3 regions of the Paenibacillus sp. M2 genome follow, and region 2 is predicted to be linked to each of the others. Evidence: predicted binding sites of a transcription regulator. Region 2 holds the regulator's gene; each other region holds the start of a gene.
The links. Region 2 encodes Rex, which represses fermentation and respiration genes when NADH is low (regulators of the CRP and FNR family bind a similar motif). Its sites were predicted from a motif close to TTGTGAAATATTTCACAA; they were not measured.
Positions count from the first base shown of each region.

Region 1: a site for Rex is predicted at 3,811-3,828, ahead of ACETMN_RS19785 (DUF2249 domain-containing protein). Genes of this name have one in related genera too.
Region 3: a site for Rex is predicted at 2,747-2,764, ahead of nirB (nitrite reductase large subunit NirB). Genes of this name have one in related genera too.

Region 1 covers NZ_CP169648.1:4,388,455-4,396,754, forward strand. Annotated here, with positions in the region: gene ACETMN_RS19775 (nitrate reductase subunit alpha) at 1-2,636, opposite strand, end outside; gene moaA (GTP 3',8-cyclase MoaA) at 2,695-3,696, opposite strand; gene ACETMN_RS19785 (DUF2249 domain-containing protein) at 4,017-4,157, shown strand; gene ACETMN_RS19790 (hypothetical protein) at 4,268-4,642, shown strand; gene ACETMN_RS19795 (DUF2249 domain-containing protein) at 4,629-5,240, shown strand; gene ACETMN_RS19800 (hypothetical protein) at 5,254-6,486, shown strand; gene ACETMN_RS19805 (metal-sulfur cluster assembly factor) at 6,518-6,817, shown strand; gene ACETMN_RS19810 (cupin domain-containing protein) at 7,079-7,420, opposite strand; gene ACETMN_RS19815 (ABC transporter permease) at 7,564-8,300, opposite strand, start outside.
Region 2 covers NZ_CP169648.1:4,520,857-4,529,156, forward strand. Annotated here, with positions in the region: gene ACETMN_RS20455 (AAA family ATPase) at 1-559, opposite strand, end outside; gene ACETMN_RS20460 (hypothetical protein) at 552-1,079, opposite strand; gene ACETMN_RS20465 (DUF5590 domain-containing protein) at 1,502-2,032, opposite strand; gene ACETMN_RS20470 (amidohydrolase) at 2,072-3,379, opposite strand; gene ACETMN_RS20475 (redox-sensing transcriptional repressor Rex) at 3,366-4,019, opposite strand; gene dinG (ATP-dependent DNA helicase DinG) at 4,238-7,099, opposite strand; gene ACETMN_RS20485 (tetratricopeptide repeat protein) at 7,241-7,864, opposite strand; gene panD (aspartate 1-decarboxylase) at 7,982-8,300, opposite strand, start outside.
Region 3 covers NZ_CP169648.1:5,251,833-5,260,132, reverse strand. Annotated here, with positions in the region: gene nirD (nitrite reductase small subunit NirD) at 1-170, opposite strand, end outside; gene nirB (nitrite reductase large subunit NirB) at 228-2,657, opposite strand; gene ACETMN_RS24310 (metal-dependent hydrolase) at 2,933-3,640, shown strand; gene ACETMN_RS24305 (hypothetical protein) at 3,860-4,180, opposite strand; gene ACETMN_RS24300 (M42 family metallopeptidase) at 4,362-5,435, opposite strand; gene spoVAC (stage V sporulation protein AC) at 6,116-6,619, shown strand; gene spoVAD (stage V sporulation protein AD) at 6,616-7,632, shown strand; gene spoVAE (stage V sporulation protein AE) at 7,638-7,988, shown strand; gene ACETMN_RS24280 (AAA family ATPase) at 8,197-8,300, shown strand, end outside.

The sequences.
Region 1 (8,300 bases), 130 kb from region 2:
TCTCCGTACGGTTGAGCAAGCTCATCCGGTGAATCATGCAAGAGCGGTGTAGCAATGATCTCCTTCTGCGGCCCATCGAATTGCTGCGCAGCCATCTCGGAGAATACACGTGCGATTTCCTTGAAGGTATCCCAGTCGGAACGGGATTCCCACTGCGCGGCTACCGCCGGATTGAATGGATGAACGAACGGATGCATATCCGTACTGCTCAGATCGCTTTTCTCATACCAGGTCGCTGCTGGCAGCACAATATCGGAATACATCGCTGTTCCTGCCATACGGAAATCCATATTGATCATCAGATCAAGCTTGCCTTCCGGTGCCTCATCCACCCACTCCACATGTTCTGGGCGCAATCCATGATCGTCATCGTTCAACAATCCGTTCGTAGCACCGAGTAGATGCTTGAGGAAATACTCATGTCCTTTGCCAGAACTTGAGATCAGATTTGCTCTCCAGACAAATAGCACACGTGGGAAGTTCGCCGGATCATCCGGTTGCTCGATCGAGAACTTCAGATTTTTGTTCTGTAACTCGGAAGCAACATAAGCACCAATCTCTTCCTTCGTCGTTGCTCCGGCCTGCAATGCATCCTGATGCAGATCAATCGAGTTGCGATTGAATTGTGGATAGGATGGAAGCCAGCCCATACGAGCAGCCATCACATTATAATCGGCTACATGCTGGAACCGGGGTTCACCTTCAAGCGCCGAAGTCAACTCTTCGACTTGGGTCTCCTCGTATCTCCATTGATCTGTTGCAAAGTAGAAGAAGGATGTTCCGTTCTGCAGACGTGCAGGTCCGGTCCAGTCACGAGCAAAGGCAATCGTTTGCCAGCCTTCAGCCGGACGCAATTTTTCTTGACCGACATAATGGGCCCAGCCTCCACCATTCACACCCTGACAGCCAGTCATCAGAATTAGGTTAATTATTGCGCGATAGATAACGTCGGAGTTGTACCAGTGATTAATACCTGCTCCCATGATGATCATGGACCGACCTTGGGTATCGATGGCATTCTGTGCAAACTCACGGGCAATCTGCGTAACCGTTTCTTGATCTACACCGGTAATTTTCTCTTGCCATGCAGGGGTAAACGGTTTTTCCTGCGGTTCATGCAAGATGTCGTCTCCACGGTTAATACGTACACTCAACTGTTCTCCATTAGTGACAACTTCTGTTGAATCCGCAGAGCGGGTCATTTCTCGTTCGACTCCGTACTTCGCAAGCACAAGATCATATACGGCTGTGACCATGATCCATCGATCCTCAAGCCATATTCGACGTACAGGAATCTGACGTTGCATGATATGTTTACCTTCGTCATCAAAGTAGGGCAGTTGAATGGTGACGAGGTCGTGGTGAACACCGAGCAAGGATAATCTTGGATTAATCGGCTCACCGTTCTCTACGTGTTCCATTTTGAGATTCCATGTGCCTTCTTCGCCCCAACGGAAGCCCAAACTTCCTTTTGGCATGGCATAGGTTCCACTGTTTTCATCATATACAAGCGTTTTCCAAGCCATATTATTGCCTGTGATGCCCAGATCTTCCCCAACGAGAAATCTGCCTGCTGTGTGTACGCCATCTTTTTCTTCTACAATCAGCAGATTTGGAAAATCAGTATACTGTTTGGCATATTGCATGAAATAGTCCGTAGGTTTTTCAATGTAAAACTCTTTTAGAATGACATGGCCCATAGCCATCGCCAGAGCGCCGTCCGTCCCTTGTTTTACCGACATCCACGTATCTGCGAATTTCACATACTCCGCATAGTCCGGGCTGATGGATACCACTTTTGTTCCCCGATAACGTGCTTCAGCCAGGAAGTGGGCATCCGGTGTCCGCGTCATTGGCAGATTCGAGCCCCATACCAGAATGTATCCCGAGTTGTACCAGTCACTGCTCTCCGGTACGTCCGTTTGATCACCCCAGATCTGAGGTGAAGCCGGTGGCAGATCCGCATACCAGTCGTAGAAACTGAGCAATGGTGATCCCATCAAGGATAAGAACCGTGATCCTGCTGCATAACTGACCATCGACATGGCAGGAATCGGTGAGAAACCAATAATTCGGTCGGGTCCGTATTCTTTGATCGTATGAATCAAAGAAGCTGCAATAATCTGTGTAACTTCTCCCCAAGACGCACGAACCAATCCACCTTTACCACGTACGGATTTATATCTTTTTACTTTTGCAGGATCATCCGCAATGCTGGACCACGCTTGGACCGGGTCACCATGTGTCTGAAGTGCATCACGCCACATATCCAGCAGCGCACCACGTACGTAGGGATGTTTGACACGCAGTGGACTGTACAAATACCATGAAAAGCTCGCTCCACGCGGGCATCCCCGTGGTTCAAATTCCGGCATATCCGGTCCAGTTGAAGGATAATCGGTTGCCTGCGTTTCCCAGGTCACAATGCCATCCTTTACATAGATCTGCCAGCTGCATGATCCGGTACAATTGACTCCGTGTGTGGAACGTACCACTTTGTCATGCTGCCAGCGGCGGCGATAGACATCTTCCCAGTCCCGATTAACCGGGGACATTTCACTCCAGCCCTCCGCACTTTTTTCACGTTTGGCAAAATATTTGAGTTTGCCCATCCAGGGCATGCTTTTGTTACTCATTGTTGTCCTCCCACAAATGTGACCTGTTAATGCAAGTCTGAATCTTGAACTGCGGTTGCTAACCTCCGATTTGCGACATATTTCGCAACGTTGGCGTGCCGTCGATCTGTTGCCCGTTTAAGGCTTTTACCATGTCATGGGTTTCGGGTTTGGCTCCGAGTGCCTTGTAAAATAAGCCCTGAACCGCCTTGTCATCACCTACGAGTGGACGAACATTGAACTCATCCGACCAGTAGAGACAAGGTTTGATATTTCCGTCTGCCGTCAGCCTGAGTCGATTGCAATTTCCGCAGAAATGACTGCTGACCGGATGGATCAGACCAAAGGTTCCAGCAGCTCCCTTTATGCGGTAACTATCTGCGGGACCATTGCCGTAAACTTCACCACAGCTTTCGTAGTTCCATGATGCTCCGCATGTTTCCAGCACATGTTCGAGTGGTAGATATCCTGATCTCCAGCCATCACCACTGTCACCTATAGGCATGTACTCGATAAAACGAATATGAATGGGTTCATCCAGGGTCATCCTCAGAAAGTCTTCCACTTCATCGTCGTTCACGCCTTTCATCAGCACCACGTTCAGCTTGATCGGATGAAATCCAGCCTTTTGACTGGCTTTAATGCCATCCAGCACACGCTGCACCTTGCCGCCCCGGGTAATGCTTGCGAATCGTTCTGGCTTCAAAGAATCCAGGCTTATGTTCACCCGTGTTAGCCCCGCAGCCTTCAGCAGATCCGCATAGGCTGCCAAATAGATGCCATTGGTTGTCAATGCGATATCTTCAATTCCTGGAATGGCGGACAACATGGCAATCAGTTGATCCAGACCCTTGCGAACAAGAGGCTCCCCTCCAGTTAAACGCAATTTCCTAATGCCTAATGGAGCAAGCGCCTTAACGATGGACGTGATTTCTTCATAGGACAGGATTCGTTCTGTCGGTTCAAACTGCATTCCTTCCTCCGGCATACAATACACACAGCGGAGATTACAGCGATCCGTAACCGAAATTCTTAAGTAATCATGTATTCTTCCAAATGGGTCCATTAATTTCGATTCCATACACGTACCTCCCTTCTCTAGGGTGCTGTCTTCACATCAGCCGAAGGAGGGAACATACTTCCTCTCATCGAGTGTCATCTTGACGCTAAATATAAGGATGTCTCGTTCGCTCAACTGTGCAAAATATCACAAGAAGTGAAACATAGCGCACAAGTGCACATCTATATATGCTCCGTAACCCTTTTCCAAACAGGATTGTGGTCCAAATAAGGCAAAATTATGGCAAAAGGAAATGTGTGAGCAGGCTCACAAAGACCCCTCTTCACATTTTCTATAATCAAATTGCAACACCACACTATCCCTATTTGGAGGAATGACACATGAACACATATGCAGCAACTATTAATGCCACGGAGTATCCACCGCATTTGAAACATAAAGTTATTTTCGAAACGTTTGATCAGCTGCAACCGCAGGAATCCATGCTGCTTATTAATGATCACGATCCAAAACCGCTATGATTCCAGTTCCAATCCACACATCCTGACGGCTTCAACTGGGAGTACATTGAACAGGGGCCTACAACGTTCCAGGTCAAAATCAGCAAATTATAGATTGGAGCTGAAGCGCTATGGCGCACGTTGATATTATTGATGACACTACACTTCGCATCACGCTGCGGCTGGAAGATGCCACAACCATGATTCAAATGGCACAGCGTGAGCAAGTGGAATATGCACAAGAGATCATTACCATTTATGAAAAAATGCCTGTGTTCGAATATACTCATTTCTGTTTTTACGCCTATGATAGTGCGAGACTTTTTGAGCGTGTGCTCGGAATGGATCCCAAAGCATATCTGTCCTTCTCCCTCGATGCGCCGGAGTCATTCTTCTATGCTCTGTATGGTGGTATGGTCGCCCTGTATGAATCATCTCTACAGTTGGTACAGCAGGCGGATGTAGCTGGTGCAGGATTGGATGTGAACGCACATGTCTCCATCTGAAGTCCATATTGTTGAATTGGATGTGCGTTCTCATCTGAGTAAAAAGCTGGAGCCGTTTCAGTTGATCATGGACACGGTCAAAGGCCTTCAACATGAAGATGTATTTGTACTACACGCTCCATTCAAACCAACGCCTCTGCTCGGTATTCTCAAAATGAAAGGGTACTCCAATTCATCAGAACGCAAGAGTTCAGATCACTGGGTCACCACATTTGTGCACAAAAAAAATAAAACCAGTGCAGATACCATATCTGCAGCGGTTTTATCCGGTACGCCCCCAAAGACTGAACTGGATTCGGTTTCAGGTGATACCTCATTTTCCTGCGAGGGCCGTCCAGAAGAAATTATTGTGGAAGCTGAGTTCAATCCATCTTCTCAGGCTCCAACCGTCGTACTTGATAACCGGGGATTAGAACCACCTCAGCCGATGATGCGAACGCTTGCGGCACTGAAGCGTTGCAAGCCCGGGGATGTCGTGTTGATTCATAATGACCGTGTGCCTGTATTCTTGATTGAGGAACTTAACAATCTGGGTTGTCTCTACACAGTTGCAGATCAGGCGGATGGTACAGCCAAAGTGAGAATTGAAAAAGGGTAAGGAGGCGAAAGCCATGTCCAGGTTGCCGTTTCTTTTTATCATCACGGGCATCTTTGGATTTGTAATGTATCACGCATTCTCCCTGCTCTCGCTGACAGGCTGGCTTGGTGATGAACTCAGAGGACCCGAAGGCTGGTTTCATGCCCATCTGTTTGTGCTCGGGTGGGCAACCATGCTGGCTATGGGTGCCGTTTATCAGTTGATACATGTTATTTTGCAATCCAATATCTACAGTCTGTTTCTCGGTTATTGTCATTATTTCTTGTTCAGTATTGGAATCGTGGGTATCTTATACGGCTTCATTCATGCAGATGTCATCTGGATTGCCGTTTCTGCTACACTCGCGCTTTCTGGCATTCTGTTGTTCGGATGGAATATGGCCGTTACCCTCTTCCGGGCCTCACAGTGGAATCCGGTAACGATCAGCGCAGCTTGTTCCTGTCTTTATCTGGTTCTTACCGGGCTGTCCGGTATGCTAATGGGTCTGAATTTTGCCTTTGGTGATTGGAATAGTCTGCATGAACGCTTATTCGGCGCACATATCTGGATGGGAACACTTGGCTGGTTTGGCATGTTAATTACCGGCTTCAGTTACAAAATGCTTCCCATGTTCTACTTATCCCACGATTATTCCATTCGACTGCAAAAAGTGGTCCTGGTTCTGTGGAATGCAGCTGTAGTTACAGGTGTTGTCGCATTTCTGACAGGTATTAAGGGAGGTCTGCTCTGGCTCGCGCTCCTACTTCTAACCGCAGCCCTTCTCTTCTATGTGTATCACTTGGAGCAAATTCAGGAGAAACGGCACAAAAGTAACCCAGGTCCGGGCATCCGCTGGTCTGTGTATGTAAGCCGTGCGTTGGCTGTATATGCTGTTGCCCTACTGATCTATTCCTCGCAAGGGACTGAACTACTGCTCCATCCACGTGTTGTTCTGCTGTCTGGATGGGTATATCTCGGGGGCTGGGTGTCTCTCACCATACTTGGTTATGCCTCCAAAATCGTGCCCTTTCTATGGTGGACCCACAAATATGACAAGCAGGCAGGCAGACCCGGAACACCGCTGATGGCAGGTATGCTAAGTGAACGGTATGTCAATTGGGGTATGCTCGCCATGGTCGCTGGAAGCCTTTTGCTTGTCAGTGGAATTCTGATTAATCTGGCAGAGGTCATGATGGTTGGAGGGACGATTTTGTCTCTTGTCTCCATCGTTTATATAACAAATATTGCTTTGGTATTCAGACGTTAATGTTAATAAAATGGACTGGAGAGTGAACATGATGGAACAAACCACGCATTTGCTGGAATGTCTCAAGGAAGTATATGACCCTGAATTAGGTGTCAATATCGTTGACTTGGGTCTGGTGTATGAAGTAAGGGAAGAGCCTGAACGGGTACATGTACGGATGACGCTGACTACACCAGGTTGCCCGCTGCACGATACAATTGTTGGTGCGGTGAAATGGGTTTTGCAGGAAAATACAAATAAGACTGATATTGATGTTCAAGTCGTGTGGGAGCCACAGTGGTCTCCACAGCTGATGTCGAATGAAGCCAAAGAAATGCTAGGGTACTTCTAGGCACAATGACTATAGACCGGATGCATGAACAAATTACTGCTGGAATACGAAAAAGCGTACTTAAATCTGATGTTCTCAGACACACGTATGCTTTTTGTTTTTCGAAGGATTGACTTACACTTGATCGTCTCCTACGAAATGGCTTGTCGGACACATACAGTGTTTTTTGAATAAAAAATAAATAAGGAAACTCCAGAATAGAGTTTCCCTTATATTAGTGCCGATCAGTGAATCATTCTATCAATTCCTAGATATTAGATCTTAGATGTCCTTTGCATACGATGCTGCTGGTACTTTATTTAACACCACGAACAAACGAACCTCCTGATCTCCTGTATTATGGAATGCGAACTCCACCTCACCGCCACAATGGATCACATCCTCTTGTTTCACCTCTTGTTCTTCACCATCCAAAATAAGTGTGCCTGTGCCTTCGACCACCAGCAAAATAACGTCTGTGCCCGGATGTTTATGAACGGGAAGCTGCTGACCTGGCAGAAAATGAAGTACAAAGGTCACTCCATCACCATGTTGGAATAAAATCCGTTTTGTGAAACGGTCCTCGCTGAATGTTTTGACTTCTTGCAATGACGTGATACTCATGATTAATCTTCCTCCTCGATAATATAATCTGTGAATACATTCATCTTATCGCAAGAAAACCCGCATTTCCTTGATCTGAATCAAGGAATGCAGGCAATGAACAGATCATCGTCGGTCCCTATGACCGTTTGTTTCTAAGATAGTTACACCATCATTTTGCGCAGAGAAGATACATATCTGGAACGAATAACAAAGAAATAAAACGTCTGTGCAAGTACAAAGGCACCAAATACAGTCAACAGCGGCATCGTATAATTGGTAATACCGAATTCAGTAAGAAATGGCTTAACCACGACCAAAGTTTCAATGATAGCTACTCCGATCGGTAAAAAGAACAGAATAGCAATCTGAACGGTGGATGATCGTTTCATCTCCTGGAAACTGAGACCCATTTTCGAAAGAGAATGCACCATCTTTCCATCCGCTTCAAGATCGGTATGCAGTCTGAAATACAGAAAGCTTGCGGAAGAGATCGAGAAGATTAATCCGATAAATATGCCCAAGAAGGTAAATAGTGCTGTCCCCTGTCTGAATCTTTCAAAATCACCGTACCGCGTACTCAGATATCCAGAGTGGTTATCCGTTGAAGCGTTGCTACTCCGAATGGAATCCGCGGAGAATAGAAGCTGATCGCTAACCATGGCTTCCGAGGAGTGGCGGTCAGGTACAGCATGACCCCATGCAGGAATCTGATACAGATATTTAGCAGATATCATATTCTCTTTGATCTGTTGGGCAATCTCTTCATACTTCTCATCCGGTAGGACAACTACACCTGTAGCATAGAGTAGGGTTCCAAACTGTGGATCGGTATCTGTATCCGTAACCCGAGCTTCCAGTGGGCTCGCATTCAGACTCAACGTCAACTTGTCTCCCTTCG
Region 2 (8,300 bases):
CTTCACGTTTACCCCCGATGACATCAATCTCATCGATAAATATAATGGCATTTTCCTTATTTTCCTTGGTGGCACGGGTTCTCGCATCCTTGAACAAATCCCGAATTCTGCTGGCACCCACACCCACATACATTTCCACGAACTCACTACCCGAAGCTGCTACAAAAACAGAATCTGTGTAATGGGCAGCAGCCTTGGCCATCAACGTTTTCCCTGTCCCTGGAGGGCCCGTCAGCAAGATCCCTTTTAACGGACGAATTCCGAACTTCCGAATTTCTTCATGTTTGATGAGAAAGTCAAGTGCTTCACGTAATTCCTGCTTGGCACTGTCCTGACCTCCAATTTCTTCAAAAGTAAGCTTCGAAGGTCCTTTCTTCTTCCGTTTACGTTCCTGTGCAGCGCCTACTGTAATCCCGCCGCGCATTTGCATCATGAACAGCAGACCACCGACAACCGCCGCCGCAATAAGAATCGGAACAATATTAACACCAGTAAACGCAAGGAAAATAATCAACACAGGAAAAAATCCGATGGCAACTTCTTTTGTCCATTTAGGCATTAGGCCACACTCCTATCTGACCGGGCACACGCGGCAGAATAATAAACTTGCTGGCATCTCCGTCACTGAGACTGACATATACATTGTTGTCATCCATAGCTGTATTCACTTTAATCCCGTTTGTCGCCATCTTCGACAACGTTGGTGTAATCTCGGTGTACTGCTTGTTCTCCATCGCCTGGGCTACGGTAAACATGGCATCACCCCACCAGTTCTCAAGCGCCTCGTTGGAATGATCCACAACATCCAGCTTTAACGAGCGTGAACCAATCACCGTCTGTCCTTCTTTGTGAATATATTGTACCAGTCTGCCCAAATCAACATCCGGTTGCAGATCCAGTTTCAATTGTACGTCATTGCGGTTAATAGTTAATTGAACGTCATTGACTCCATCGTACTGGGTAACCATCTTTTCAATCGGATTCTGCACGGCCACCTGACGATATACAAACCAACCTCCAAACAACACAACGGCTGAAATGACGGCAGTTAAAGCAATAGGCAATACTTTTAGCTTCAAGTGAATTACCCCTCCCAGATTTTGGCCCAACCTACTGGCTTATTGGTATATACGAATATGTGCACATTGACTCCTTCGATAATTTCGACAGGATTATTTGTTTTGAATGTAACTTTGAGTACATAACTGAGTATATCACATCGTATATACATTTTCGAAGGCGAAAATATGAATAAATTATTAATTTTAACTATTTAAATCATTTTCATAACTCACTAAAAATAGATTTTTGTAACTAGATATAGACAAATTGAATCGTTATGATCTATATCTACCCTTGATTGAAGCAGCTAAAGGTATTATGAAATTGATTTATTTAAATCAAAAATATTTACAGGCAACACAAAGAACCGGTTCAGTCGGATATCCGTCTGCCGGTTCTTTCATTTCTCTAATTCTCTAGTTATGTCACTCTATTTGTACTAGCTGTTCGGTAGTGTGTAGACCAGGTCCACCTGTTCTCCATTGCTAAAACGATAAAAGCGATAGTGGTTATGCGTACCGTCTTTATAATACACTTGCCACACATATATTCCATTCACAACTCCGGGCATGATTCGTTTAATCTCGCCGGCAGGAACTTCAGAACTGAAGCGATTGCGGATCTGCGCTTCGGACATGCCATTCTGCAGCAGCTCACTGTGTACAGCGTTTGCACCCTTAGCCGGTTGATTGTTTGCATCGAATTTAACCCAGACCATAACATCCTGGTTATCCTTATTTTTGCCGATCAGGGTCCAGTAGATGTTGTCAGAGCCTTCTTTGTCTCCCCAGATGTACTTGCGCAATTCATCATAGGATGTAATGCCCAGTTGCTTCTGTGCTGCCTGTATAGCGAGAGCTTCTTCCTTACGCTGGTCCTGCGTGACATAGACGTAATAACGCTGAAGTCCAAACAGAATCAGAACCAGTGCAAGCAGCGAAATCCATATCCACTTCTTTTTTTTCTTCAAAAGCCGAACTTCCTTTCCCTATGATGCTCTGTCCTGCAATTAACGAGCAAGCAGACCATCAAATGCCAATTGAGACTCACGCAAAATGCGTTCTTCATCCAGCGTCAGACATTCGCCGTGTTTGACCACTTGTTTTCCATCCACCCATACGTGCTCAACATCTTTGGCAGAAGCCGAGTAGATTGTATGTGAGATCAGGTCTGTATGTGGATAGAAATGTGCCTGTTCAATGTCAAGAGCGATAAAATCAGCCTTCATGCCGACCTCAAGTGCTCCGGTATTGTTCATGAAAATGGACTTGGCACCGTATGACGTTCCGAGGAGTAACGCTTCGCCTGCTGGCACAGCCGTCGGGTCACCAGATACACCTTTGTGGATCAATGCAGCCAGTCTCATTTCCTCGAACATATCCAGGTTGTTGTTGCTTGCCGGTCCGTCTGTTCCGAGTGAAACGGTAACTCCTGCTTTCAGTAATGCTGGTACCCGCGCAACACCGGAAGCAAGTTTCAGGTTACTTCCCGGGTTATGGGATACAGCCACATCATGACGGGCCAGAATCTCAATCTCTTCGTCATTCAGATGCACCGCATGTGCAACCAGGGATGGACGTGAGAAAAAGCCCAGTTTCTCCAGATGTGCCACAGGACGCAGTCCATAATCAGCCACGTTCTGCTCCACTTCACGAAGCGTTTCAGACATATGTGTATGGAGAGGAAGGTTCAGGTCGTTCGCGACCTGCACAAGCTTCTCTATGTAGTCAGGAGGGCATGTATATGGGGCGTGTGGCGAGATTACAGTTGTAATGCGACCATCTGCCTGTCCATTCCACTCACGTGCAAACGCTGCCGACTCCTCCAGTTTCCGCAGTTGCTCTTCTTCCGAGCACAGCCCGATTACACCACGTGCCAGTGCTGCTCTAACACCGGATTGCTCCACAACTTTGGCAACTTGATCCATGTGATCGTACATGTCCAGGAAAGCTGTAGTTCCGCCTTTCAACATTTCAAGCACCGATAGCGAAGTTCCCCAATATACGTCTTGTGAAGTCATTTTCGCTTCCATCGGCCACATTTTTTCCTGCAACCATACTTGCAACGCAAGATCATCTCCGTGCCCTCTGAGCAACGACATTGCTGCATGACCATGCGTATTGATCAGACCCGGCAGGAAGAACAGTCCTTTTCCATCCACTTTGGTACAATTTTTGTCTCCATCCGGCAATGTCTCACCAATATGCACAATCTTGTCATCCTCGACAACCATGTATCCTTGAACCACGTTCCATGTTGTGCCGCCTTCATTAACGGCAAATTTGCCGTTGTGAATTACCCATCTATTTGTTGTCATCTTCCTCGTCGTCCTTTCCAGTCTCCAAGTAATAGGCCAAACTAAGCAGATCCGTTGTAAAGTCAGCATGGTGAATGCGGATATGCGGCGGTGTTTTTAGAATGGTTGGTGCAAAATTAAGAATCGCTTCGATTCCGGATTCAATAAGCTGATCGGCTACATTTTGGGCTTCCGTATCCGGAACCGTGATAATTCCGATGCGGATGTTTTCTGTTTTAACCGCTTCCGTCAATTCATTCATTGGTTTTACCGTCAAACTGTTAATCTGACTACCAATCTTCGGTCCATATGCATCAAATACAGCAACAATCTTCATGTTGTCTTTCAGATATGTGTTGTAGTTGGACAAGGCTTGACCGAGATTACCCGCTCCTACCAGAGCTACATTAATTTGCTGATCGATTTTGAGAATGTGACGAATTTTCTCGATCAAATAGGATACATCATACCCGATCCCTTTACGACCAAAATCACCGAAGTAAGCCAGGTCTTTACGAATTTGGGCCGGATTCAGATCCAGCCTCTGTCCAAGCTCTTGAGAAGAAACAGTAGCCACCTCACGCTGATGCAACTCGTTCAAATAACGCAAGTATACAGGCAGACGTCGTACCACCGCTTCCGAAATTTTATCCGATTTCATTCTTGCTCCCCCTTACCAAGGCCACGATAAAATAATAGATGAAAAGATGAGCATTCTGTATAAACTCAAAGATAAACATGACATTTTATACAGAATGCTCCTTGTAATTTAGGTTATAAGTTCTTACGTGCAACTGCTTTAATCGGATACGGAAATATCTAATAAAGTTTAACGCCAAACGATAGTCTCATGCAATGATATAACGAACAAAACAACCATTATTCTTGTTCATTAACAGGTTTTTCCAACCACTCGGTAATTCGTGGAACCATTTGCTCCGTGAGCATATGCTCCATTTTGGGACCAGGTAATGAATATAAAAAGAATTTACCATAGTACGCTTCAATCACCCGTGTATCATAAACAATGACAATTCCTCTGTCCTTCGCTGTACGCACCAACCGGCCAAATCCCTGCTTGAAACGAATGACCGCTTGCGGCACGGACAGTTTCATGAACGGATTTTTCTTCTGTTCCTGAAGCAACTCACTCTTGGCTTCCACCAACGGATGATTCGGTGGCTGGAAAGGCAGTCGCACAATAGCGAGACAGGTTAGCGCCTCTCCCGGGATATCTACACCCTCCCAGAAGCTGCTTGTACCCAGAAGTACCGTAGCTTTGGCATCTTGGAACCTGCGAGTCAGCTTAGAGCGGCTTCCACTGTCAACGCCTTGCCCAAGCAACGAGATGTCGTTACCAGATAGCGCCTCCTTCAGCGGATCATAGACCTGTCGCAACATCTTGTATGAAGTAAACAGAACCATCATGCGTCCACGCGTGGCAATTGCCGTCTCTGCAAGTGATTGCACCAGCATATTGACAAAGTGCGCATCACCCACACTGCCCTTCACACTCGGGAAATCACGCGGAATCACCAGAAGTGCCTGATCGCGATAGTTGAAAGGTGATGGCAGCATCGACGTTAACAACCGATTATTCTCGGAAGCTTCCTGCAAGCCAAGCTGTTCAATCATGAACTGGAATGACTTATCTACCGAAAGCGTAGCCGATGTAAGCACAACACTTTTCTTTTTATCAAAAAATAAATCCTTAAGTTGTGCACTGACATCTACAGGTACAGCATACAGCTGGAGAGATTTGCTGCGGAATTGACCGCTGGCTTCCATCCAGTACACCGTTTTGGCATCATCCATACGCATGAAGAAACGCAGATTCTCCTTCAATGTGGTCAGATCTTTCAGCAATCCTGTAATGTCCGTAATCAGACTATCCGATTGATAATCATCCTGATCCTCTTTCACTTCAAGCAGCAATTTGTCCCCTTTGCGAACCAAATCGCCCAGAGTCACATAGATCTGGTTCTCCAGACCCTGCAACTCCTGCCATTTTGCAGGTTTCTGAGAAGCTTTCAGACGCAGGGAAAATTGCCCCGTCTCTCCCGGTGAAGCATCACTTCGTTCAGGCAACAGACCGAACAAGGCATCACTCATACGATCCCACAGATCCTTAACTTCAAGAGCGAGCGGGAACATCTGATCCACCATGGAGCCCCATTGCACCGAATTTTCATGCCCGGATAACTGCGAACGAAGCATAGGCAGCTGTCCATTACGACTGTCTTTAAACAGGCGGGTCAGTGTATGAACCAAGGTGAAATATTTCATATGCATTCCAAGATGTTTACCAGCTACATCCTCCAGATGATGTGCTTCATCGATCACAAGACTCTCATAGGCTGGCAGCAGCTGATGCGCGGCTTTCACATCCGTAAATAATTTGGAGTGATTGGTGATTACAATATCAGACAACCCGGCCTCATGTTTGGCACGATGGTAGAAACATTTGCGGAACCATGGACATGATCTTCCCAGACAAGACTCAGATTCGCTCTGTACCGTCTCCCAGAAGTCCCCTCCGCGTCCGCTAAGGTTAAGTTCCTCATCATCTCCGGTTTCGGTCTGCGTAAGCCAGACAATCATCTGAGCAGCTGTGAAATAATCCTCTTTAGGTGTGGCGAATTCACGTTTATTGATTTTGTGTTCAAATTTGCGCAGGCACAGGTAATGTCCACGTCCTTTGAATACAGCAGCCTTAAACGGGAACGGAACCACTTGAGTCAGCATCGGAATGTCCCGCTCTCTCAATTGCTCCTGCAGGTTGATTGTATGCGTGCTGACCATAACTTTCTGTTCTTGCTTCACACTTTCGTAAATAGCAGGCAAGAGATAACCCAGAGATTTACCAGTGCCTGTTCCTGCTTCGATCAAGAGATGTTTCTCTTCATCCAGGGCTTGCCTTACACTGCTGAACATCTGAGTCTGCGCTTCACGCTCTTCATAATGATCCAGCGTATCCTTCAGGTTCTCCCGAACCTGGTCCATAAACTGTTCGAAGCTTACACCATCGAGGGGGTTAGCCTCCCGCTCATCGCGTGGTGCACCTATATCAGTCCAATCACTTACATTAAGAGCAAGCTGACGATAATAGGTATGTCCGTCCAGATCCTGAATCGGCTCTGCTTCCTTCTCACTGCGCATTCCGTCCAAAAACCAACCCAAGTCACTGTCTTCTGGTGCAAACAGATCACTGAGGCGCTGAATCGTTATGAGCGGTAATTCCTTTAACTCATCCAGACATTTGAGCAGCACATAGGCTGTCGCCAGTGCATCACTGTCTGCCTGGTGAGGGCGATCATGTTGAAATCCAAATTCGGAAGACACATAACCAAGTTGATAAGAACCCAGTGATGGGAATGTAATCTTCAGAAAATCAATCGTGTCCAGAATGCGGCCAGTGAACGGCAAATACCCGCAACGGTCAAGAGCATTCTGCAAAAAGTGAAAATCAAAAGCGACGTTGTGTCCAACAAGCACCACATCATTAAGCAGCGGAACCATCTCCATCATCATCTCTTCGAGTGAAGGAGCGTCCGCCACATCTTCATCGGTAATACCCGTCAACCCCGAAATAAACGGGGGAATCGGTACACCAGGGTTCACATAAGAACTATATATTTGAGTTATGCTGTAGTCATGATCTATGATGGCAAGTCCGGCCTGTATAATCTCACCGTCGGACTGCGTGCCGGTTGTTTCGAAATCCAATACGGCAAATTTCATTGCAATGTACGGTCCCTTCCATTCCAGTCTATGTTACAGCATAGCAAAAAAAAGGGGATTTGAAAATTAACTGACAAAAAAGCGGTGTCCCCGCCGCTATGCCAAAGGAGGGAACACCGTTTTTTGTCGCCGAATTCCCGCTTAATGAAGGGTCGTCAGCTGATTAGCATATTGCAATTTTCCCCTGTTCAACCTGCAAGCTTCCATGTTGTACAGTGGTTCGGTCAATGTCGGGTCATACTGAAGGGCCTGTGCAAAGAGTGAGCATGCAGCTTCGGGATTCGCAAGCTTGGCTTGAATACAGCCCAGGGCGTTACATACAAGCCCTTTTAATCGAGGAGAACCCTTAAGGTACATGATCTGCTGCAAATGTGTCCCGGCTTCCGCCATTTGTTCCAGATTCAGATACGCGAGCGCCAGGTAAAAACGTGTCAATGCACTCTCCGGATGGTCGGTCACAACCCGGGAGAACTGCATGATCGCCTGCGGATACATCTGTAATTTGAAATAGCCCTGACCTCGACTGAAACATTCCAGATGGAGTTCAGGCAGAGCAGTAACAGCTTCCTGTTCCGGTTCAAGGGAAGTAGGCTTATCCATCTCCCGCTCCCTCACCTGGCTCATCTTTTCTTCAAACATCAGCCATTCATCCAGCATTCCGTCACTCATCCGCTTAAGCAAATTCCACTTTTGCAGCAATTCCTGTTTGTTTAGGCCTTCAGCGGAAGGATAGCTCTTGATAATTTCATCTAACATGTCGTTCATTTCTGCGAAAACATGCTGGAACATCGATGCATCCCCACCCTTGAAAAAATGGATTAGTGCAGTGACCTGTACTCATTTTTTGCTTCAAGGGCCGATTTCATTCTCCTTACCAGTCGATTACATAATTGTTGCGTGGACTTCCTGTTTCATTGTTTGTACAGGTTTATTCTGTCCATCTACAAACACAACGGTGGGTTTGTGAGTATTTGCCTCTTCTTGCGACATCATGGCGTAAGAAATGATAATGACGTTATCTCCAGGCTGCACCAGACGTGCAGCTGCGCCGTTAAGACATATGACCCCGCTTCCGCGTGGTCCTGGAATCACATAAGTTTCCAGACGTGCACCATTGTTGTTGTTCACGATTTGCACTTTTTCGTTTTCCATCAAGTCGGATGTTTCCATCAAATCTTCATCTATGGTAATGCTACCCACA
Region 3 (8,300 bases), 730 kb from region 2:
GGCCCACCCTTGGGGTGGGGGTTGTGATTATCCGCAGCGAAGATGGTGCCATCCGATGCACGAAAGACAGCAAGCTGATGGTCCTTAATCTCAACTACTCTTCCGATTCGTGGCAGGAATTCTTCAACTACTCCGGCAGGGAAGTAGGTGCCTGATTGTTTTGTCGTCATCTAAAACCACTCCTTATCTATATTTAACATTCCGGTAGTGTTATCTTGCGAGCTTACTTATGGACGAGCCGATACTTCGATGCCGTGGAACATTTTGCTTTGGCCTTCCTCATTACGAATCGCTTTCTGCCAAGGTTCTTCCACATGCTCAAGTGCGAATTCAATCCGTTGCATCAACGCTTTGCGTTCCTCAAGATTATCCACGACAACCGAACGAATATGCTCCAGACCCATACGTTCCACCCACTCGGAAGTCCGCTCCAGATAGTTACCTGTCTCGCGGTAATATTGCATGATGGCTCCGCACAATTCAATCAACTCTTCATCTGTTTTCACTTTGCATAGGGAATCAGCAAGTCTTGCTTTAATACCGCCGTTACCACCGATAAAGATTTCCCAGCCGCCGTCATTACCAACGATACCGATATCTTTTGTACATGCCTCTGCACAGTTCCGTGGACAGCCATTGACAGCGTATTTGAACTTGGCAGGCAGATCCAGACGTTCGAATTTCCGTTCAATCCGAGCACCCATAGCCATGGAATCCTGTGTACCGAATCGGCAGAATTGGGAGCCGACACATGTTTTGACCGTGCGCAGCGATTTGGCGTATGCATAACCTGAAGGCATATCCAGTTCAGCCCAGACTTTAGTCAGATCTTCTTTTTTGACACCAATCAAGTCGAGGCGCTGACCGCCGGTAACTTTGACTGCTTTCACATCATATTTGACTGAAACATCAGCGATGCGTTTGAGATCCGCTGGTGTAGTCACTCCGCCATACATCCGAGGTACGACCGTATACGTTCCATCTTTTTGAATATTTGCATTCATGCGTTCGTTAACAAAACGGGATTCCTTCTCATCTTCGTGTGTGTCTGGTGCAATCATGCCAAGGTAATAGTTGATTGCAGGGCGACATTTCGAACAACCCTCAGGCTGACTCCAACCCAGTACATTCATGACCTCTTTGGTCGTTTGTAATCCTTTTGCACGAATCTCAGCTACAATCTCATCCCGTCCCATGGAAGTACATCCGCATATTCCCTGTTTGGCTCCACTGCTGAAGCCGTCTCCCAGCACATATTGCAGAATCTGTTCCACAACCGGTTTACATCCACCGCATGAGCGTGTTGCACCGGTACAGGCTTTGATTTCATCTACAGTGGTAAGGCCCTGGTTTGTAATTACATCGACAATCGTGCCTTTAGTTACCCCGTTACATCCACAGACGATCTCGTCCTCGGGCATCGTTTCAACAGAGGTTGCTTTCTTATGACCGCCGCAGCCTGTACCCATGAGTGAACCGTACAATTCCTCGGTCATTTCGGTTTGATTTTTAATCAGTTTCTGCAATTCGGCAGAATCCGTAATGTCACCGAAGAGAACAGCGCCGACCATTTTATTATCACGAAGCAGAATTTTTTTGTAGGTTCGTTTCCAGTCATCTTTGTGCGAAATGACCGTGTGCTCTGGGCTGTCGATGAATTCACCCGTTGAAAACACGTCTACACCCGAAATTTTCAATTTCGTAGATACTACAGAACCTTCATATGGAGCGGTCTCTACACCGCAGATATGTTTCGCGAGAATCATGCCTTGTTCGAACAAGGGGGCAACGAGGCCGTAACATACCCCGCGGTGCTCTGTACATTCCCCGACCGAATACACATTCTCAAGTGAAGTCTGCATATAGTCATTCACGACAATACCCCGGTTCACTTCCATACCGCTTTCGCGGGCTACAGTCGTATTGGGTTTAATGCCTACAGCCATGACCACAAAATCAACATTCAGAACCGTATCATCTGCAAAACGTATCCCTTCAACGCGTTCGCCGCCCAGCAGTTCGGAAGTCTGCGCACCCATCTTGAACCGGATACCCTGACGTTCGAGTTCTGCCTTCAACATGGCTGAAGCTTGTGGATCAAGCTGACGCTCCATCAGATCTTCCATCAGATGCACTACGGTAACTTCCATGCCAAGTTGTACCAACCCTTTGGCAGCTTCAAGGCCTAGCAGTCCGCCCCCGATAACGGCCGCTCGTTTATACTGCTTAGCAGCTTCCAGCATGACATTGCAATCGGCGATATCGCGGAAACCGACAACACCTTCTTTGTCATGTCCCGGTACGGGGAGAATGAAGGAGTTGGAGCCTGTTGCAATGATAATTTTGTCATAAGGAACGCGAGTTCCATCTTCAGTCACAACTTCGTGTGTCTCGGCATCGATTCGTGTAACCGTTGTGCCTGTGTGCAGCGTAATGCCGTAATCTTCATACCAGTGAAGGTCGTTCAGCACGATATCGTCCAGTGTTTTGCTTCCTTCCAGTACATAAGACAACATAATGCGGTTGTAGTTAGGATAGGGCTCTGTGCCAAAAACAGTAATATCAAATCGCGTAGTTAATTTCAAAATTTGCTCAACGGTACTGATTCCTGCCATACCGTTACCAATGATAATGAGGTTCTCTTTTTTTCCGTTCATGTGTGTATGCCTCCTTGAATAGACGCTGTACATTACTCAAAATTTTAGTGGTTTATATTTGAAATTATACAAGTAGTTGACGACAATTTATGTGATTTAATTCACTAATAAAGATAAAAGAGTCATAAATATAATAATGTGAGCCCCATCACAGAAAGTTATATTAATTTTCATACAAATAAGAAATGCGAACTATTGTTCTTATTTTGTTTTCGTTGTAAAATCGGAATTGGGCCGTATTGTTCCCGATTTCTTCGAAAGGACGTTTTTGCATCATGATGGGAAGATCCCACCTTATTATCGGGACAGGCGTGTCGCTTTCTGTTCTGCAGTTGGCCGGCATGCCGGTGACTGCGCCGGCAGTTACGGTTGCACTGATTGGTTCGTTATTGCCTGACATTGATGAGCCAAATTCGCTGCTGGTATCCAGAGCCTTGCCTAACAGTCTGATCAGGTTGTTACAGACGATTCTGTTGCCCACAGCTGTATTTGTGTACTTCTATGTTCATGCCAAACCATGGAACCTGTTACTTGCGATCCTCATTGCGCTTGTGTCATTCCTGCCTTCGCGTTCGCTTCGCAAAGTGTTGATGTTTGCGATTGGACTAGGGCTTGTCTTCTATGGTCATGCGTTTGCACCGTGGAACTTGATTGCAGGCAGCCTACTTATGCTGTGTACAACGCTAACTCACAGGGGATTAACGCATACCCTATATGGAACAGCCATTTGGGCCGGCTTGCTTTACAGCACGACCCAGCAGCAGGGACCGGAGATCTGGGTAGCAGGAGGTACAGCATATGCCATGCACTTGTTGGCCGATTCACTAACCAATCGGGGGATTCGTCCGTTACCACCGCTCAAGTGGCGCATACGGGTGAATCTGATGAGTACAGGGACCAAACGTGGGGCCGTTGTAGAGAATGTCTGCATTGTGCTTACTCTTATTTTGGCCTGGATTGCATTCTCACCGCTATTTCTGTAATGACCAAATACCAGTCCTGCATAAGGGCTGGTATTTCTTTTTTGTTATTTACCTGTAAGCCATGAGAGGGTAATGGGATCAAGTTGCTGTTGGAGTGCTGGATAGACTTTCAATATCGGAGGAGCCAAATACAAATAAAACAACAAGAATAAGCACAATTAACAGTTCGGCGAACCCGGTTCCGTCAAACTCGGACATGTTGCCCACCTCATTTCTTTATTAAGAATTGATTCTCTGCTGAAATGCCTGTATAACATCATTAAGCGTCATATCCCCGCCAGTTTCATCCAGGAATTGTACCAGTTTGTCTGAATTGGAGGGTGTGACCTTTTGAAGTGTTTTATATTGACCAACCAATTCTACAACCAATGTAGCCTCACGAAACAACGTGACTGCATCCACTCTCAACTTTCCGCTCACCAATAACGCCGCTACAATTAGTTCCAGATTTCTTCCTTTAAGGTTGCCATTGAGAAGGGTGTTTGCGGCATTTGTTTTTTTGGAACCTTTATTCGATTTTCCATTCCTTCTCACTGCCATAACAGGTCCCCCACTGGTTGGTGTTTGGTTATTGATCTTCCATTATCGTATATCTTATGTGGCATTCTCCATAATGTTCGACCTATTAATCTAGTTGATTAAACCCAAAAAAGAGACATCCCGGTCTGACGGGACATCTCTTTCAGGTACATCATATTTAAGGACGTTCCGTTTAACCAAACTACGCGTTATTAATTATGGTATTCATCGTTGTCCGATCCAGACCTTTGACCAGCTTTACGATCAGTTCTTTGGCCGCATCGTAGTCATCCGTATGAATGATGGAAGAAGAGGTGTGGATATAACGTGCGCAGATACCAATAACTGTTGATGGTACACCAATTCCACTCAGGTGTACTTGACCTGCATCGGTACCACCTGGTGAGATGAAATACTGCATATTGATCTGATTGGATGAAGCCGTATCTTGAACATATTCCACCATTCCGCGATGGGTGAACATACCCGGGTCAAAAATACGAAGCAATGCGCCTTCTCCGATATGTCCAAATGACTGTTTATCACCTGTCATATCATTCGCCGCGCTACAGTCAAGTGCAAAGAAGATATCAGGCTGGATCAGATTGGCCGCCGTACGTGCACCGCGAAGCCCCAGTTCTTCCTGAACCGTTGCACCAGCGTAAAGCGTGTTAGGCAGTTTTTCCTTGTGCAGCGCTTCAACCAGTTCAAGTGCAAGTCCAACGCCGTAACGATTATCCCACGCTTTAGCCATAATTTTCTTCGGGTTCGCCATCGGCGTGAATTCACAGATCGGTACGATCTGCATACCTGGGTGGATGCCCCAAGATTCTGCTTCCGCACGGTCGTCTGCTCCAATATCGAGATACATGGTGTTCAGGTCAACAGGCTTGCTCCGCTGGGACTCGTCCAGCAAGTGTGTAGGAGTAGAACCTACAACTCCGGTAATCCGACGATCAGGTGTGATGATTTCCAGTCGCTGAGACAGTACAGCCTGACTCCACCATCCACCCAGTGGACGGAATTTGACCATACCCGTTTCCGTAATGCCTGTAGTCATGAAACCAACTTCGTCAAAGTGTCCGGCTACCATAACTTTAGGACCGGATTCCTCCCCGCGTAATACACCAAATAGACTCCCCAGGCGATCCTGGACGAACTCATCGGTATAAGCGGAAAGCTTATCTTTCATCCAGCCGCGAAGCTCACGTTCAAAACCGGATGCGGAAGGAAATTCCGTCAACGTACGAAACATATCCATCGTTTTTTCATTCATGTGTCAACAACTCCTCTGTTGGTATGTATTTCAGGTCACAGTAGAACGGCTACCCGCCTGTTGTCCTTTTAAGATGTAGTTCAAAAAGTCTTTTATCTTCATCCCATCTTCTTGGTACTGAATACTAGACTTTTTCAACATGCACTTTAATATGCTGAGGACTTGTTATTTAACCACTGGTCACATTACAGTATGAACCTTGCGCAAGTGATTGTCCATGTTTATGTCACGTATTTAAGGCATATTTTGGGCGCTTACCGTGTCCAAGTTTCATGATTCTATCCGCTGTAGTCGCGGTCCTGATGCCACTTCAATGAATATGAATATATGGAGGAGATGTCATCATTTTTTGAAGTTCTTTATTTCAATATTTGTTTGTCTGTTTACAGGAAGGAGCTAAATATACAATGAAGCCTCCAGAAGAGGGCACGGAAAAAGTACTGTTTATCGTTCTTTTTATCTTGCTCGTGATTGTTCTTCTTTATTTATAGACGTATCTAAAAGTCCTTAGATCCGGCGTATTCCCATCTTGCTTCCACAACATGATCTTGTTGGAAACATATGCTGTCTGTCGCCGGATACATAACCTTCCGATGATTAACAAACAATGAATATAGGATTACACACATTGGCATTCAGCCGTAGCTTTGAACCATTTCACATAGAGGAGGTCTTGTATCTTGCCAGCTCAATCCGCATCCGGAAGCGAAAAAAAATCGTCGTCCCTGTCCATGGATGAAAAGGAGTACAAAAAAGTCGCAAAAAAACATGAACCGCCTCGTCCAATCCTGAAAAATTGCCTCAAAGCATTTCTGGTTGGGGGTACCGTCTGTTTGATTGGACAGGCCATTCAAGAAGCTTTTATGGCCGGTTTCGACATGACATCGAAGGAAGCTTCCAGTCCTACGGTGGCGGTCATGATTCTCATATCGGTTATTCTAACGTGTCTCGGCGTTTACGATAAAATGGCTCAATGGGCAGGAGCAGGAACTGCTGTGCCGGTTACCGGCTTTGCCAATTCCATGTGTTCTGCTGCACTGGAACATCGTGCTGAAGGACTGGTGCTCGGTGTAGGGGCCAACATGTTTAAACTTGCTGGTTCCGTTATCGTGTTTGGTGTCGTGGCAGCATTTGTCGTAGGGATTGTTTACGCCTTTTTGGGATTTGGAGGTGGGCACCTGTGAAGCGATTGGGTCGCCAGACATGGCAGTTTGAGAATCGTCCGCGGATCATTGGTAAAGCCGCAGTTGTAGGACCAGAAGAAGGCGAGGGTCCACTGTCATCTGATTTCGATTATGTCTACGACAATCTCGAGATCGGCGAGAAAACGTGGGAAAAGGGAGAACGCAAACTGCTCGAACAGGCCTCCCAACTTGCTTTGGTAAATGCAAATATCACCAAGGAAGAGCTTCAATTTTTTGTTGGTGGAGATCTGATGAACCAGATTATCAGCAGTTCCTTTTCAGCGCGAAAACTGGGTGTGCCTTACCTTGGTGTCTTTGGAGCCTGTTCTACTTCCATGGAAACGTTAGCGTTAGCGTCCATGATTGTTGACTCCGGAGCTGGAGATTATGTCCTTGCAGGAACGGTGAGCCACAACTGTACGGTTGAGAAACAATTTCGGTATCCGACGGAGTATGGCTCCCAGAAGCCGCCTTATGCGCAATATACCGTCACAGGATCAGGGTGTGGTGTGGTCTCCCGTACTGGTGATGGTCCCGTTGTTACCAAAGCCACTATTGGACGCATTATGGATTTGGGCATCAAAGATCCCTTTAATATGGGTTCAGCCATGGCGCCAGCAGCAGCCGACACTATAATCTCTCATTTCAGGGATACGGGATTGGAACCCGGCTATTATGATCTCATTGTGACTGGGGATCTGGCCTCCGTCGGTCTGCCAATTACGAAAGAGCTTTTGCAAAAAGAAGGCATTCCCATGGAACAGACGGTTTTTAATGACTGCGGCCTGATGATCTATGATCGGGAGAAGCAGCCTTATGTTGTTGCCGGGGGAAGTGGCTGCGGATGTTCTGCCACCGTCACCTATGGTCACATTTTGAACCGGATGCAGAAGGGTGATCTTAAACGGGTGCTCGTCGTTGCTACGGGTGCGCTGTTATCTCCGATTTCGTACCAGCAGGGTGAAAGTATTCCTTGTATTGCACATGCCGTAGCTATTGAAAAGGAGGAATAAAGGTAATGCAGTTCTTGTGGGCATTTATCGTTGGCGGTTTAATCTGTGTTGTCGGACAGCTTCTAATGGATGGGGTTAAACTGACGCCAGCTCATACCATGAGTACACTTGTTGTGACAGGTGCGCTTGCGGATGCATTTGGCGTGTATGACCCCTTGGTTAAATTTGCAGGTGCGGGTGCTACCATCCCCATCACAAGTTTCGGTAATTCCTTGGTGCACGGGGCATTGACGGAGCTGGAAAAAGAGGGATGGCTGGGTGTGATTACAGGGATTTTCGATCTGACTGCGGCGGGGATTTCGTCAGCGATCATCTTTTCTTTTCTCGCGGCATTGGTCGTTAGACCAAAAGGCTAACATAGAATGAGAAATCTCCTTGAACATATTGCGATTCAGCAGAGGCTCCGGATAACTTCTATCCGGGGCTTTTTTGTCGTATTCATGCGAGAACTGCGGTGAATCTGACGGGCTGGAAACAAATTGTGAGTTCCTTCGAGTGTACTCGTGACTCTGGATCATGTACAATAAAAGGAAATCTGTATGCTTTTTTAGGAGGTTAGACCACATGCCTGTGCGCAAAGAGTCGATCCAAATCATATCCGCAGTTCGTTCAAATCTGGAATCCTGTATTATGGGGAAATCCTTTGAAATTCAACTTTTACTTACAGC